2 regions of the Methylobacterium sp. P5_C11 genome follow, and region 2 is predicted to be linked to the other one. Evidence: predicted binding sites of a transcription regulator. Region 2 holds the regulator's gene; the other holds the start of a gene.
What was found. The regulator LexA, encoded in region 2, represses DNA repair genes until DNA is damaged. The targets are predictions, from matches to a motif close to TGTTCNNNNTGTGTTCNG.

Region 1 (7,520 bases), on a different contig from region 2:
GGACGCCGCCTGGCCCTGGCTGACGGAGCTGTTCGGCGGCCGGCAATCGGCGCGCAGCGTCCACTTCATCGCCGCCGGCCTGATCGTGCTGTTCGTGGTCGTCCACGTGGTGCTCGTGGTGGTCTCCGGCCTCGTCAACAACATGCGCGGCATGATCACCGGCTGGTTCAGCCTCGGCCGTGACCGGGAGACCGCGCGATGATCCTTCACCGCCGCAAGCTCCTCACCGCCGGCGCCGGCCTGATGGGCACCGCACTGCTCGGCGGCTGCGACCGGTTCGCCGGGACCGACTCGGGGCAGCGCGCCCTCAAGCTCGGCGAGGACGCCAACCTGTATGTCCAGCGCCTGCTGATGGCGCCCGCGACCCTGGCGCGGGAATTCCCGGCCGCGATGATCTCGCCCTGGTTCAAGCCGAACGGCTCCATCGATCCGCCGGACCGGGCCTATCGCACACTCGCGGCGAACAGATTCGCCGACTTCAAACTCACCGTCGACGGGCTGGTCGGGACCCCGCTGTCGCTCAGCCTCGCGGATCTGCGCGCCCTCCCGTCGCGGACGCAGATCACCCGCCACGATTGCGTCGAGGGCTGGAGCTGCATCGGGCAATGGGCCGGGGTGCCCCTCGCCGAGGTGCTGAAGCGGGCCGGGCTCAAGCCGCAGGCGCGCTACGCGGTGTTCCACTGCGCCGACACGCTGGAGTTCGAGGCGGGACCCAAGGGTGGGGGCAAGGGGCGCGGCCAGGGAGCGTCCCTGTGGCGCCCGACCCATCCGGGCGCGGTCCGCGAGGCCTACGTCCAGCTCGCTGCCGCCGCCGACGATTGGGGCGGCCCGGCCACAGCCACCGATGCCCCCAAGACCGATGCCCCCAAGATCGATGCCCCCACGGACGATTGGGGCCAGGGCAGCCCGGCCCCGGAGCCTGAGCAGGCGGGGATCCCGATCCGCTACTACGAGAGCATCGACCTCTACGATGCCTTCAACCCGCAGACGATCTTGGCCTACGACCTCAACGGCAAGTCGCTGCCGGTCTCGAATGGCGCGCCCCTGCGCCTGCGGGTCGAGCGCCAGCTCGGCTACAAGCAGGCCAAGTACGTGATGCGAATCGAGATGGTGGAATCGCTCGGGGGCATCGGCCAGGGCAGCGGCGGCTACTGGGAGGATCGCGGCTACGAGTGGTACGCGGGGATCTGAGCGCTCGGTGCGGCGTCTCCCCGCGCTCGCATTCCGCCAGGGTCTGACTGCGCGTGGCCGGATGGTCGGCGACCGCCCTCGCGTGCCGTTCATGCAAGCCGCCCGCGCGGCTTACGACGAGTCCCTCCGACGACGCTTGCGTCACCGACCCCATTTGACAACCCGCCGCCCGTGACCCACTTGTCCCCGGCGCGCGGCCCCGGCCCGACGGCGGGCTCATGTCCCACGCGAATTGCGATCAGAATTCGTCCGTCGCGCTCAGGTCCCGTCAGGGGCAGAGGTCTGAATGAAAGTCGTCGTCGTCGAGTCGCCGGCCAAAGCCAAGACTATCAATAAGTATCTCGGCCGCGACTATGAAGTCATCGCCTCCTTCGGGCATATCCGAGACCTGCCGGCCAAGGACGGCTCCGTGGATCCCGAACAGGATTTCCACATGGTCTGGGAGCTGGCCGACCGCGGGGCGAGCCGGGTCTCCGAGATCGCCAAGGCGGTCAAAGGCGCCGACAGGCTGATCCTCGCCACCGACCCCGACCGTGAGGGCGAGGCGATCTCCTGGCACGTGCTGGAGGCGCTCACCGCCCGAAAGGCCCTCAAGGGCATCCCGGTCGAGCGCGTGACCTTCAACGCCATCACCAAAGCCTCGGTCGAGGCGGCGATGCGCAAGCCGCGGGAGATCGACCAGGCGCTGGTCGACGCCTATCTGGCGCGCCGGGCGCTCGACTACCTCGTCGGCTTCAACCTGTCGCCGGTCCTGTGGCGCAAGCTCCCGGGCGCCCGCTCGGCCGGGCGCGTGCAGTCGGTGGCGCTCCGCCTCGTCGTCGAGCGCGAGATGGAGATCGAGCGGTTCAAGCCGCGCGAGTACTGGACGCTCATCGCCACGCTGACGACCGCCGACGGCGCGATATTCGAGGCCCGCCTCGTGGGCGCCGACGGCAAGCGGATCCAGCGCCTTGACGTCGGCTCCGGCGACAAGGCGGCCGCCTTCAAGCGCGACCTGGAACTCGCGACCTTCCATGTGGCGAGCGTCGAGGCGAAGCCCGCCAAGCGCCACCCGCAGCCGCCGTTCACGACCTCGACCCTGCAGCAGGAGGCCTCGCGAAAACTCGGGATGGCGCCGGCCCAGACCATGCGGGTCGCCCAGCGCCTCTACGAGGGCGTCGATGTCGGCGGCGAGACGGTCGGCATCATCACCTACATGCGGACCGACGGCGTCGACATGGCGCCGGAGGCGATCCAGGACGCCCGCCGGGTGATCGGCAAGGAGTTCGGCGACCGCTACGTGCCCGACGTGCCGCGCAAGTACAGCGTCAAGGCCAAGAACGCCCAGGAGGCCCACGAGGCGGTGCGGCCGACCGACATGGGCCGCCTGCCGAAGGCGGTGGCACGGCACTTGGAGCCCGAGCAGGCCAAGCTCTACGACCTGATCTGGACCCGCACCATGGCGAGCCAGATGGAATCGGCCGAGCTGGAGCGGACCACCGTGGACGTCACCGCGAAGGTCGGCCCCCGTCAGATCGACCTGCGCGCCACCGGCCAGGTGGTGAAGTTCGACGGCTTCCTGACCCTCTACCAGGAGGGCAAGGACGACGAGGAGGACGAGGAGAGCCGCCGCCTGCCGCCGATGAAGGCCGGCGACCCGCTCACCCGCGAGCGGATCAGCTCGACCCAGCACTTCACCGAGCCGCCGCCGCGCTATTCCGAGGCGAGCCTCGTGAAGCGCATGGAAGAGCTCGGCATCGGCCGGCCCTCGACCTACGCCGCTGTCCTCCAAACCCTGCGGGATCGCGAATACGTCAAAATCGAAAAGAAGCGGCTGCAGCCGGAGGATAAGGGGCGGCTCGTCACGGGCTTCCTGGAGAGCTTCTTCCGGCGCTACGTCGAGTACGATTTCACGGCCGACCTGGAGGAGCAGCTCGACCGCGTCTCCAACGCCGAGATCGACTGGCGGTCGGTGCTGCGCGACTTCTGGCGCGATTTCTCCGCGGCGATCGGCGAGACCAAGGAGCTGCGCGTCACCGACGTGCTGGAGGCGCTGAACGGTCTGCTCGGGCCGCACATCTTCCCCGACCGGGGCGACGGCGCGAACCCGCGGACCTGCACGGTCTGCGGGACCGGACAGCTGTCGCTGAAACTCGGCAAGTTCGGGGCCTTCATCGGCTGCTCGAACTACCCGGAATGCAAGTACACCCGCCAGCTCTCGGCCTCGGGCGTCGACGGCGAAGGGGACGGCTCCTCGGCCGAGGGTGGCCAGCCCGGCGTGCGGGTGCTCGGCAACGATCCCAAGACCGGCCTGCCGGTGACGCTCCGCGACGGCCGGTTCGGGCCGTTCCTGCAACTCGGCGAGGCCTCCACCGAGAAGGGTGCGGAGAAGCCGAAGCGCTCGTCGCTGCCGAAGGGGCTCAGCCCCTCGGCGGTGGATCTGGAGAAGGGGCTGGCGCTGCTGGCGCTGCCCCGCGAGGTGGCGCGCCACCCCGAGACCGGCGAGCCGATCCTGGCCAATCTCGGCCGCTTCGGACCCTACGTGCAGCACGGGAAGACCTACGCCAACCTCGGCAAGGACGACGACGTGCTGGAGATCGGCGGCAACCGCGCCATCGACCTGATCGTCGCCAAGGAGCAGGGCGGCGGTCGCGGCCGTCCGGCCGCCGATCCCGGCCGGCCGCTCGGCACGGACGCGGCGAGCGGGCGCGACCTCGTGGTCAAGGCCGGCAAGTACGGGCCCTACGTCACCGACGGCGAGGTGAACGCCACGCTGCCGAAGACCATGAACGCCGAGGCGCTGACGCTCGACGAGGCCATCGCCCTGGTCAACGCCAAGCGGGCCTCGGGCGGCGGTAAGCCGGCCAAGCGCGGGGCGGTTCGCAAGACATCCGCGCGCGCTGCGAGCGGCGACAAGCCGGCGGCCAAGAAGACGGCTGCGAAGAAGCCTGCGGCGAAGAAGGCCCCGGCGAAGAAGACGGGCGCCGGCTGACGCCCTCGGTCATCGGTGCTCTCCGTGTCTGAAAGGTGGCCGAGCCCGGGCGCGCCGACGCGGCGACCGGGCGTATTCTGCCTGCGCAGAAAGCCTCGCCCGGCGGCTCAGACCAGATACGTGATGGTCGCCGCCAGGGCCGTCGCGAAGGTCGCCAGGGCGATCGTGGTGGAATTCACAAGGGCTCGGCCGGGGGGCATACCGGCGGCATCGTCGTCGCAGCCGAAGGCAGCACCGGCCGCGTGCTCGAAGCGGATCAACGTCAGGCGGCGGGCCTCGATCGCGGCATCGCTCATGGACTGCGCCTCCCTGACCACGGTCAAGATTAATCTGCGCCACCAACGTCGATCGTCCCGTTCCGTTCCGGTGGCGGCCTTTGGGTGCCGGACGGGCGGGTCACGGGAAAGCCTTAACCCATCGTTGTGCAACGTCGTGATGACGGACGGCCCTGCCCGGCCGGGACTCGATAGCCCTCGGGCTCTCGCTCGCGGCGGCGCAGCATGCGATGGTGCGGTCACGTCGCCCGAGGGCGAACGGCTTTGATGTTTATGATTTGTTCCGCTATCGTGCGGGGATGAAGGCGCATGCATCACGATCCCAGAACCGTCTGCGGGAATCCGAGCCGGCCGATGCGGCGCGTCCGCGGGGGCCGCGCGTGAGCGATCCGGCCCGCGACCTGTTCGGGCCGGGCGGCAAGGCGGCCGCCCCGGCATCTCCGTCTCGCGCGCCGGAGCCGCGCCGGCGCCTGGACGCCACGGCCTCGGTGACGGCGCTGGCCGCGGCCGAGCCCGATTCCGGCTACACGGCCTCCGATATCGAGGTGCTGGAGGGGTTGGAGCCGGTCCGGCGCCGCCCCGGCATGTATATCGGCGGCACCGACGAGCGGGCGCTGCACCACCTCTTCGCCGAGGTGATCGACAATTCCATGGACGAGGCGGTGGCGGGCCACGCCAGCTTCATCGAGGTGGAGCTGGAGGAGACCGGCGCCCTCGTGGTCACCGACAACGGCCGCGGCATCCCGGTCGACCCGCATCCGAAATTCCCCGGCAAGTCGGCGCTGGAGGTCATCATGACCACGCTGCACGCCGGCGGTAAGTTCGACTCGAAGGTCTACGAGACCTCGGGCGGCCTCCACGGCGTCGGCATCTCCGTGGTGAACGCGCTCTCCGACCTGCTTGAGGTCGAGGTGGCGCGCAACCAGACCCTCTACCGCCAGACCTTCTCGCGCGGCCATGCGCAGGGGTCCCTGGAACTGGTGGGCCGGGTGCAGAACCGGCGCGGCACCCGGGTCCGCTTCCACCCCGACGCGCAGATCTTCGGCTCGCTGAAGTTCGACCCGCGCCGCCTGTTCAAGATGGCGCGCTCGAAGGCCTACCTGTTCGGCGGCGTCGAGATCCGCTGGCGCTGCGCCCCCGCCCTCCTCGAGGGGCTGGAGGGCGTACCGGCGGAGGCCGTTCACCGCTTCCCCGACGGCCTGCGCGACTATCTCGCCCGGGACATCGACGGCAAGGACCTGGTCACGGAGGCGATGTTCGCCGGCAAGATCACCAAGCCGGGCTCGCACGGGTCGCTGGAATGGGCGGTGGCCTGGATGGTCACCGAGGACGGGTTCTCGCATTCCTACTGCAACACGATCCCGACGCCGGAGGGCGGCACCCACGAGGCCGGCCTGCGGGTCGCCCTGCTGCGGGGCCTGCGCGAGCATGCCGAGCGGGTGAACCAGGCCAAGCGCATGACCGCCGTCACCACCGACGACGTCATGGCGACCTGTGCGTCGATGCTGTCGGTCTTCATCCGGGAGCCCGAGTTCCAGGGCCAGACCAAGGACAAGCTCGCCACCGTCGAGGCGCAGCGCATCGTCGAGACGGCGGTGCGCGACGCCTTCGATCATTGGCTCGCCGCCTCCCCGGCCCAGGCCAACAAGGTTCTCGACTGGGTGATCGACCGGGCCGAGGAGCGCCTGCGCCGGCGCCAGGAGAAGGAGGTCGCCCGCAAGAGCGCGACCCGCAAGCTCCGCCTGCCCGGCAAGCTCGCCGACTGCTCGGCCGCCGGCACTGCCGGCTCCGAGATCTTCATCGTCGAGGGCGATTCCGCCGGCGGCTCGGCCAAGCAGGCCCGCGACCGGGCGACCCAGGCGATCCTCCCCTTGCGCGGCAAGATCCTCAACGTCGCCTCGGCGAGCCGGGACAAGCTCGGCGCCAACCAGTTGATCTCGGACCTCACCCTGGCGCTCGGCTGCGGCACCGGCACGGCGTTCCGCGAGGCGGACCTGCGCTACGACAAGGTGATCATCATGACGGACGCCGACGTCGACGGCGCCCACATCGCCTCGCTGCTGATCACCTTCTTCTACCGGCAGATGCCGAAGCTGATCGACCGCGGGCACCTCTACCTCGCGATCCCGCCGCTCTACCGGCTGCAGCAGGGCTCGAAGGTGGCCTATGCCCGCGACGACGCGGACCGGGAGCGGATCACCAAGACGGTGTTCAAGGGCGGCAAGGTCGAGATCGGGCGGTTCAAGGGCCTGGGTGAGATGATGCCGGCCCAGCTCAAGGAGACCACCATGGACCCGAAGAAGCGCACGCTCCTGCGCGTCGCGGTCTTGGACGAGGCCCGGGAATCCACTGGCGACACGGTCGAGCGCCTGATGGGCAACAAGCCGGAGGCGCGCTTCGCCTTCATCAGCGAGCGCGCGGCCTTCGCCGAGGGGGCCGATCTCGACATCTGAGAACGCGGCATCGGCGCGGCTCCTGTCGCGCCGGGCGGTGGGCCTGCGCGAGAGGCTGCGACGGCGTCGGCAGCCTATCGCGGCGCGGCGAGCGCCTTGGCCGGGTCGAAGGGTTGGGCGGCCGCCACCGTGTCGGTGCTCAGGGTGAGGATCGCCGAGTACCGCTCGCCGCCGGGCCGCAGGACCACGGCTCCGGGCTCCACCGCGATGACCTTGCTGCCGAGGCCGAGGAACCCGCCGACGTCGATCACCACCGCCTTCAGTATTCCGCCATCGGTGATCAGAAGGTCGTCGATCTTACCGACGCTGTCGCCGGCGGCGTTGCGCACCGGCACGCCGATCATCTTGGTGGCCAGGAAGGCGACGGGCTTGAGCCCCTGACGCTTGGCGGCTTCCTCGGCGCTCGCCGCCTCCATCAGCCGGCCGGTCCCTTTGCCGTCCGTGGAGGTGCCCGGCCCCGTGCCCGGCAGGACCGTACCCTTGCCGATCACGGTCGCGTCCTGCGCACCGGCCGGTGCGTTCGCCAGACAGAGGGCTGCGAGGGACAGAAGAAGAACTCGGCTTCGCATCGCGGATCGCTCCCGAGCGCCCGGTCCCTGCGTCGGATGTCTCCGGGGCGCCGCGATCTCA
Region 2 (7,520 bases):
GGCCGGCTCAGCGGTAACCGAAGCGGCTCTTGGCGGCGGCCAGGAGGTGGAGGGCTTCGCCCGACTTGCCGGCCGAGCATTCCGCCGCAGCCTGGGCGAGGTCGGCGTTGAAGCGGTCGCCCACCGGCTTGTTGAGATTGCCCGTGGCCACGTCGCTGTCGACGATCGCCTTGGTGCGGGCGATCTCGGGACCGCAGCCGCTGCCCGTGGGCAGCGCGATCGGAGCCGGGACGATCGGCGAGGGCTCCGCGACCGCGGGGGCGCTGCGCTGCTGGCAGGCGCCCAGCGCCGCGACGGCGAGGGCGGCGAGGCTGAGGCGCATCGGCAGACGGGACGCGGGCACGGCGATCATCCTGTTGGGGCGCGGGGGGGGCTGCGCCGGCAGGGTTTTGAGCCGAGCGTGGCAGTGGGTCAATCGGCGCGGCGACACGCCAGCCCGACCTACGATGCGGTCAGGCTGAACCGGAGCCGCAAAATTCCACGGCCCAAGAAGGAGGTCGGCGCGCGCCGCTGCCAAATCCGCTCAGCGGCGCGCACCAAATCGTGACGGCGGCTACTTGGCCTTGTCGGCGAGCGCCTTCAGGCCGGACTCGTAGATGCCCTGGATCGCATCGGTGGCGACCGTGTCCGGCGCGCCCTTGGCGTTGAAGGTTCCGGTCCAGGTCACCTTCGAGCCCGAACCCGCCGGGGCGACCGAGAGGGTGGACTTGTAGTCGGAGACCGGCAGCGGGCTCTCCAGGATCGTGTAGGTGTAGCTCATCACCTTGTCGTCCCGGGAGACCTGCTCCTCCTTGATGGTGCCGCCACCCTTCAGGCTGAGGGTGCGGACCTTCATGCCGTCCTTGTCGGAGAGCGCGCATTTCTCGATGGCCGGGTGCCAGTCGCCGATGCCACAGAACTCCCCGATGGTCTGCCAGACCTTGGCCGGGGGCGCGGCGATATCGGCCGAGCGGGTCACCTCCAGGGCGTAGCCCGGCACGGTGGCCGCGGCGAGCGCCAGGGCGGCCAGGGGAAGGGATCGGCAGAAAGCGAAGGGCATCTCGGGGTGTCTCCGTCCGTCTCAAATCGCGACCGGGGCCGCGCAGGCTCTGATGGCCGCAAGGGAGCTAGGCCGAAGCGACTCGTTCGGCAATAGGCCTCGACGTGGAAGCGACGCGGCGACGATCAAAGTGAGCCGAGTGTTTCTGGTCTTGCCGTATTGGTCGATCAAAACAGATCGACTTTTGAACGTGACCAATATTACCGCGAATATGTTCGCTCGGGACGGATGGCGGGACTCTCACGGGTCTCGACGCGTTCGCGGGAGAGACGCACGGGTAGCGTAATGATCCGTCTATATACTCAGCTTTAGGTCATGCGTGGTACCTATATTTTTGAAAAACAAAATATAAAGCTTGTATTTGGCAGCAAAGACGCGAGCTATCCGGACTTTTTCTCTTAATCTGTCTCGTCTTGATTCKGTTGCGGATTGCTGCGAACTCGGCAGCGCTGCATAGGAGCAGGACGCTGAACGGCAGGCCGATCCGGAGCGGCTGTCGGCTCGGGCTAGGCGCGACGCGATGCTGATGGCCGAGATCCGGCGCGTTCAAGCGGCGAACTTCGGCGTCTGCTGGCTCAGGAAGGCGTGGCGTCAGCTCGCCCGCAAGGAGATCGCGGTGGCGCGCGGCACGGTCGCCCGGCTGATGCGGGCGATGGGCTTGGCCAGCGTCGTGGTGCGCGGGCGCAGGGTCCGCACCACCGTGCCCGATCCAGCTGCGGCCGGCCCCCCGCGACCCGGGTAATCGGAAGTTCAAGGGAGCAGGCCCTACGCGAGCGCCACCCCTTTGCCGGAAGCGGCCCCGTCGGCCATCCTCGATCTCCTCAACAGGCTGCAGACGCCGCGCGGCCCGAATAGTAAAGTCGCCTTCGAACACCCGCCCTGATATCAATTTCCCAAAGTGGTGCTAGCGCGGGCCGAGACCCGGATTGCGGCCTGGCAGGCGCGGAACCACCGTGCCGCGCCGCTCGATCGGCGCGTCGCACGCGTAGGCGAATTCGCTCTTCAGCGGATCGAACACGGTCTCGCCGGTGATCCGGCAATCTTCCCGCACCGTCTCGTCGAGATAGGCCCGGGCGGCGGTGCGGAAGCGCTTCACCCGGGTCGCGTCCGGCTCCGGATCGATCCGCGCCTCGCTCAGGTTGCAGCCGGCATATTCGCGCAGGGCGTTCGAGACGATCAGCATCCGGCGCTGCTGCCGGTTATCGTAGACCTCGTAGGGCTCCTTGCAGCCGATCGTCACCACCTGAGGGGTGAGCGCCACATAGTTCCGCGAGATATAGGAAAACCCGGTGGTGCAGCCGGCGAGGCCGAGGGCGGCGAGGCCGAGGGGCAGCAGAGCTGCGGGTCGTCGCATCCGCGTCATTCCAAGCTGGTCCCGGCCCGCGTCCCGGATCCGCCGCCTCTCCGGCGGGGCACGGGCCAGCATTGAAACGGCTCCGCTTGCGCCGTCAATGCGTTTCTCGGCCCGTCCCGTCCGGCGAGGCGCCGGATCGGCCGCATGGCCGGGCCGACACCGGTCCAAGCGTAGCGGTCCCGCCCTTGCAGAACACTTGCGGAACGTTTAACCTGTTCGTGATTTGTTTCGGAGACCGTCACGTGGCGGTCCGCCAAGCCGCGAGTCCCCCGTCGATGCTCACGCGCAAGCAGCTGGACCTCCTGCGATTCATCCAGAGCCGGATGCAGGAATGCGGTGTCCCGCCGTCCTTCGACGAGATGAAGGACGCCCTCGACCTCAAGTCGAAATCGGGCATCCACAGGCTGATCACGGCCCTCGAGGAGCGCGGCTTCCTGCGGCGCCTGCCGAATCGGGCGCGTGCCATCGAGGTGATCCGCATCCCCGAGAGCCTGACCCAGGCGCCCCCGACCGCGGCTTCGGCAGAGCCTCGCCGGTTCACGCCGAGCGTGGTCGAGGGCGGCAAGTCCAAGCAGCCGCCCGCACCGGCGAGCACGCGGATCCTCGACGAGGCCGGCCGCGCCATCTCGATTCCCGTGATGGGCCGGATCGCGGCCGGCACGCCGGTCTCCGCGATCCAGAACCAGAGCCACGCCATCACCCTGTCGCCGGACTTCGTGGCCGGCGGCGAGCACTACGCCCTTGAGGTGCGCGGCGACTCGATGGTCGAGGCCGGCATCCTCGACGGCGACCTCGTGGTGATCCGCAAGCAGGACACTGCCAACACCGGCGACATCATCGTGGCCCTGATCGACGACGAGGAGGCGACCCTCAAGCGCCTGCGTCGCCGGGGCTCCTCGATCGCCTTGGAAGCCGCCAATCCGGCCTACGAGACCCGCGTGCTCGGGCCCGACCGGGTGCGCATCCAGGGACGCCTGGTCAGCCTCGTCCGCCGCTACTGAAGCGGCTCGGCGGGCGCGTCGCCGGAGACGGCGCCGTTGCCTGACCCGTCGGTTTCCGGAGGCGGAGCCTCCGCGGTGTGGGATCCGTCCGACCCGGATGTGACGGGCGTCCGCAGGCGCGGCTCACGTGCCGGTCCCGGCCGCCAGGGTACGGCGCGGCCGTCGGCACGGGTGTACCGGGTGGCGAAACCGTCACCCTCGGCCCGGAGGGCGACCGCTCCGTGGGCGGTGAGGACGCGCCGGTCGATCACCAGCGGGCGCGTGCAGGTCGGGGGCGCCACGAGGCCGGTGATCACCACTGCGGCGCGGGCGCAATCCTCCGGGAAGGCGCGCCGATCCCGGACGAGGGCCACCGCTCGGCCGTCCGGCAGGCGCGCCGTGCAGCCGAGGTGGTCGCAGCGGCCGCTGCCCTGCGGTGCGACCAGCGTTGCGGGCCGCCGTCCGTCACCGTCCGCCTTCAGCCATTGCTCGAGGACGAAGCCGGAAGGGCTGCCCAGCACCGTGAGGCGTCCGTCTGGCCCCCGGACCGCGGCTCCTGCGCCCTGTCGGTCGACGTAGAGGTCGTAACGGTCCGGCCTGGCCGCGAGGACGAGGCCGACCAGGGCAGGCGCCAGGGCGAGCCAGCGCAGGCGCGAGGCTGGGAGCGTCGCCAGCAGCAGGCCGAGGGTCAGCAGGATCAGCGCCGACGTGCCGAAGGCCGGCACGACGACGATCGCCCGCTCGAACCCGGCGATCCAGTCGGAGACGACGAGCATGCCCCCCACCGCCTGACCCATCAGCCACCAGATCGGCCGGTCCTGGGCGAAGGGATAGGCCAGGATCCCGATCACCGCCGACGGCATCACCACGAGGGAGACCAGCGGCAGGGTCAGTGCGTTCCCGACAAGCCCGAAGGGCTGAACCGTCTGGAAATGATAGGTGGCGAAGGGCGCGGTCGCGATCTGGGCCACGAGGGTCGTGGCCAGGGTCCCGGTCACCGCCGAGAGGCCGGTGCCGACGAGCCGCCCGAGCCGCCCCGCCCCGGGGCGCACGAACAGCCGCCCGTCGATCAGCCGGGCGCAGGCGATCAGCCCGGCCACGGCGCCGAACGACATCTGGAAGCTCGGGCCGAGCAGGCCCTCGGGCTCCCGGGCGAGGGCGATCAGGGCGGCCAGCGCGAGGTTGCGCATCGACAGGGCCGGCCGGTCCGCCAGGATCGCGCCCAGCATGATCAGGGTCATGATCAGGGAGCGCTCGGCGGCGATGTCCCAGCCCGAGAAGGCGCAGTAGGCGGTGACCCCGACCATGGCGAAGCCGGCGGCGATCTTCTTGATCGGCCAGACCAGCGCGCAGTACGGCACCGCGGCGAGGACCGCCCGCACCAGCCAGAAGACCACGCCGGCGGCCAGCACCATGTGGAGCCCCGAGATCGACACCACGTGGTAGATTCCGGCGGCGCGGAGCGCGTCGTTGGTCGCCGGCGCGATCAGTCCCCGCTTGCCCGTTACAAGAGCCGCCGCCACCGCGCCCGCTTGTCCCCCTGCGGCCTGCGCGATCCGGCGGGTCAGCGCGTTGCGGGCCTCGTCCAGCAGAGCGGCGAGGCGCAGGCTCATGGGCGGCGGCTCGGTCGGCGCCCGGATCGCGACCGCGCCGACGAGCGAGCCCACCGCGCCGAGTCCCTGGAAATACGCGTCCCGGGCGAAGTCGTAGCCGCCCGGCCGGGCGGCCTCCGGCGGCGGCAGCAGCCGGGCGGTGGCGGCGACGACGTCCCCGGGGCGCGGGATGGGGGTCCTGCGGAACGAGACCCGCACCCGCACCGGCCGCGACTCCGGCGCGAGCCCCGCGAAGGTCTCGACGCGGATGATCAGTCGGGCGCCGACCTCCCGCTCGTCGAGCGCCTCGACCATCCCGACCAGCGGGCCGATGGTGGTGCGGGTGAGGATCGGGGCGGCGACCTGCGCGACCCGCCAGGTCGCCGCCGCGAAGCCGAGGAACGCGGCCGCCACGCCGAGGGCCAGCGCCAGGGCCGCCGGCCGCGCCCCCAGGATCGGGGTCGGCGCCAGGGCGAGACCCGCGCCGATCAGGGGCGCGGCTAGGAGCGGCGTGCCATCCGCCGCCACGAAGTAGATGAGGATTCCGGCCCCGAACGCCACGGCCAGCCAGGGGAACAGCCGGCGCTGTTCGGCCTCCCGGACGAGGCCCTTGGCCACCCAGTGGCGGACTGCCGGGAGGGCGGGCGCGCGCGGGCCGGCCAGCGCCACAGCGCCACCCGCGAGCCTCGCGCCGATCCGTCGCATTGCCGCCACCCCGCACCGCGCGACCTGTCGTCGGCGGCCGGGCGATTCCCCAGGCGATTCTTAACCCATCCGCAGGCCCGTGCTACAGCCGGCGCTTCGTGCTACGGGCGCCGTGTCGAGACCCATCGACGCTCTCTCCGCCGCCCCGCCTCCACCCCTTCGCGCCTCGCCCCCGAACCTATCGGACCGATGTCCTCAGCCGTCGTCACGCGCTTCGCGCCCTCGCCCACCGGTTACCTCCATATCGGCGGAGCCCGCACGGCGTTGTTCAACTGGCTCTACGCCCGCCACACCGGTGGCCGGATGCTGCTGCGGATCGAGGACACCGACCGGGAGCGCTCGACCAAGGGCGCGATCGACGCGATCCTCGACGGCCTGTCCTGGCTCGGCCTCGACTGGGACGGCGACGTGGTCTTCCAGTTCGCCCGGGCCGAGCGCCACCGCGCCGTAGCCGAGGAGCTGCTGGCTGCGGGCCGCGCCTACCATTGCTACGCTACCGCCGAGGAGCTGGCGCAGATGCGCGAGACCGCCCGCGCCGAGGGCCGCGCGCCCCGCTACGACGGGCGCTGGCGCGACCGGGACCCGTCCGAGGCCCCCGCCGGGGTCAAGCCGGTGATCCGCCTGCGCGCGCCCCTCACGGGCGAGACCGTGGTCGACGACGCCGTCCAGGGTCGCGTCACCTGGGCCAACAAGGACCTCGACGACCTCGTGCTCCTCCGCTCGGACGGCACGCCGACCTACATGCTCGCCGTCGTGGTGGACGACCACGACATGGGCGTCACGCAGATCATCCGCGGCGACGACCACCTCACCAACGCCGCGCGCCAGACCCAGATCTTTTCTGCCCTCGGCTGGGAGGTCCCGACGATGGCGCACATCCCCCTGATCCACGGGGCCGACGGAGCCAAGCTCTCGAAGCGCCATGGCGCCCTCGGCGTCGAGGCCTATCGCGACCTCGGCTACCTGCCGGCGGCCCTGCGCAACTACCTCGTCCGCCTCGGTTGGAGCCACGGCGACCAGGAGGTCTTCTCCACCGAGGAGATGGTCGCGGCCTTCGATCTCGGCTCGGTCGGGCGCTCGGCGGCGCGGTTCGACTTCGCCAAGCTCGCCAACCTCAACGGCCTCTACATCCGCACCAGCGCGGATGCCGACCTCGTGGCGGCGATCGAGACCATCCTGCCGAATGTCGGCCCCGCGCGCGGCCTGTCGGCGCCGCTCCCGGCAGACCTGAAGGACAAGCTGACCCAGGCCATGCCGGGTCTGAAGGAGCGTGCCAAGACGCTGATCGAACTCCTCGACAGCGCCTATTACCTGTACGCGCAACGCCCCCTGGCGTTGGACGAGAAGGCCGGCGCCCTTCTCTCCGACGAGGGCCGCGCCCGCCTCGCGGGTGTTCGCCCGGCGCTCGAGGCGCTGACCGACTGGAACGCGGCCTCGACCGAGGGCGCCGTGCGCCTTTACGCCGAGACGGCCGGATGCAAGCTCGGGCAGGTGGCTCAACCCCTGCGCGCCGCGCTCACGGGCCGCACCACCTCCCCGCCCCTGTTCGACGTGATGGCGGTGCTGGGCCGGGACGAGACCCTGGCCCGGCTCGGCGATCAGGTGCCGCAGGGCTGAGACGGCCGGGCGCAGCCGGGAGCCCAGCGCCCCGGCCCGGATTTCGCTTGGCGGAATATGCTTGGCGTCGGGGTCGGGTTGTCACCGACCCCGTTGCTGCTGCAGTGCCGTTTGGGTAACCCATGCCAGTGAGCACCCGCAGCATAATGCGTGGTGCTCAGGCCCCCGGGACCGGCTCGGGCAGCCCGAGGCCGGCATCCGCCACGTCGCCAGAGAAGGGTCCACGATCCATG

Region 1: the regulator LexA is predicted to act here: its motif matches at 4,706-4,723, upstream of parE (DNA topoisomerase IV subunit B).

What each region holds. Positions count from the first base shown of each region.
Region 1 is NZ_JBFULS010000013.1:89,706-97,225, forward strand. It holds gene ACXJKQ_RS09855 (cytochrome b/b6 domain-containing protein) at 1-202, shown strand, start outside; gene ACXJKQ_RS09860 (molybdopterin-dependent oxidoreductase) at 199-1,191, shown strand; gene topA (type I DNA topoisomerase) at 1,478-4,162, shown strand; gene ACXJKQ_RS09870 (hypothetical protein) at 4,270-4,458, opposite strand; gene parE (DNA topoisomerase IV subunit B) at 4,818-6,890, shown strand; gene ACXJKQ_RS09880 (PRC-barrel domain-containing protein) at 6,965-7,459, opposite strand.
Region 2 is NZ_JBFULS010000022.1:13,053-20,572, forward strand. It holds gene ACXJKQ_RS13710 (hypothetical protein) at 8-352, opposite strand; gene ACXJKQ_RS13715 (SRPBCC family protein) at 554-1,039, opposite strand; partial or broken gene ACXJKQ_RS13720 (IS3 family transposase) at 1,506-1,812, shown strand; gene ACXJKQ_RS13725 (hypothetical protein) at 1,944-2,393, opposite strand; gene lexA (transcriptional repressor LexA) at 2,669-3,394, shown strand; gene ACXJKQ_RS13735 (ComEC/Rec2 family competence protein) at 3,388-5,670, opposite strand; gene gltX (glutamate--tRNA ligase) at 5,860-7,287, shown strand; gene gltA (citrate synthase) at 7,518-7,520, shown strand, end outside.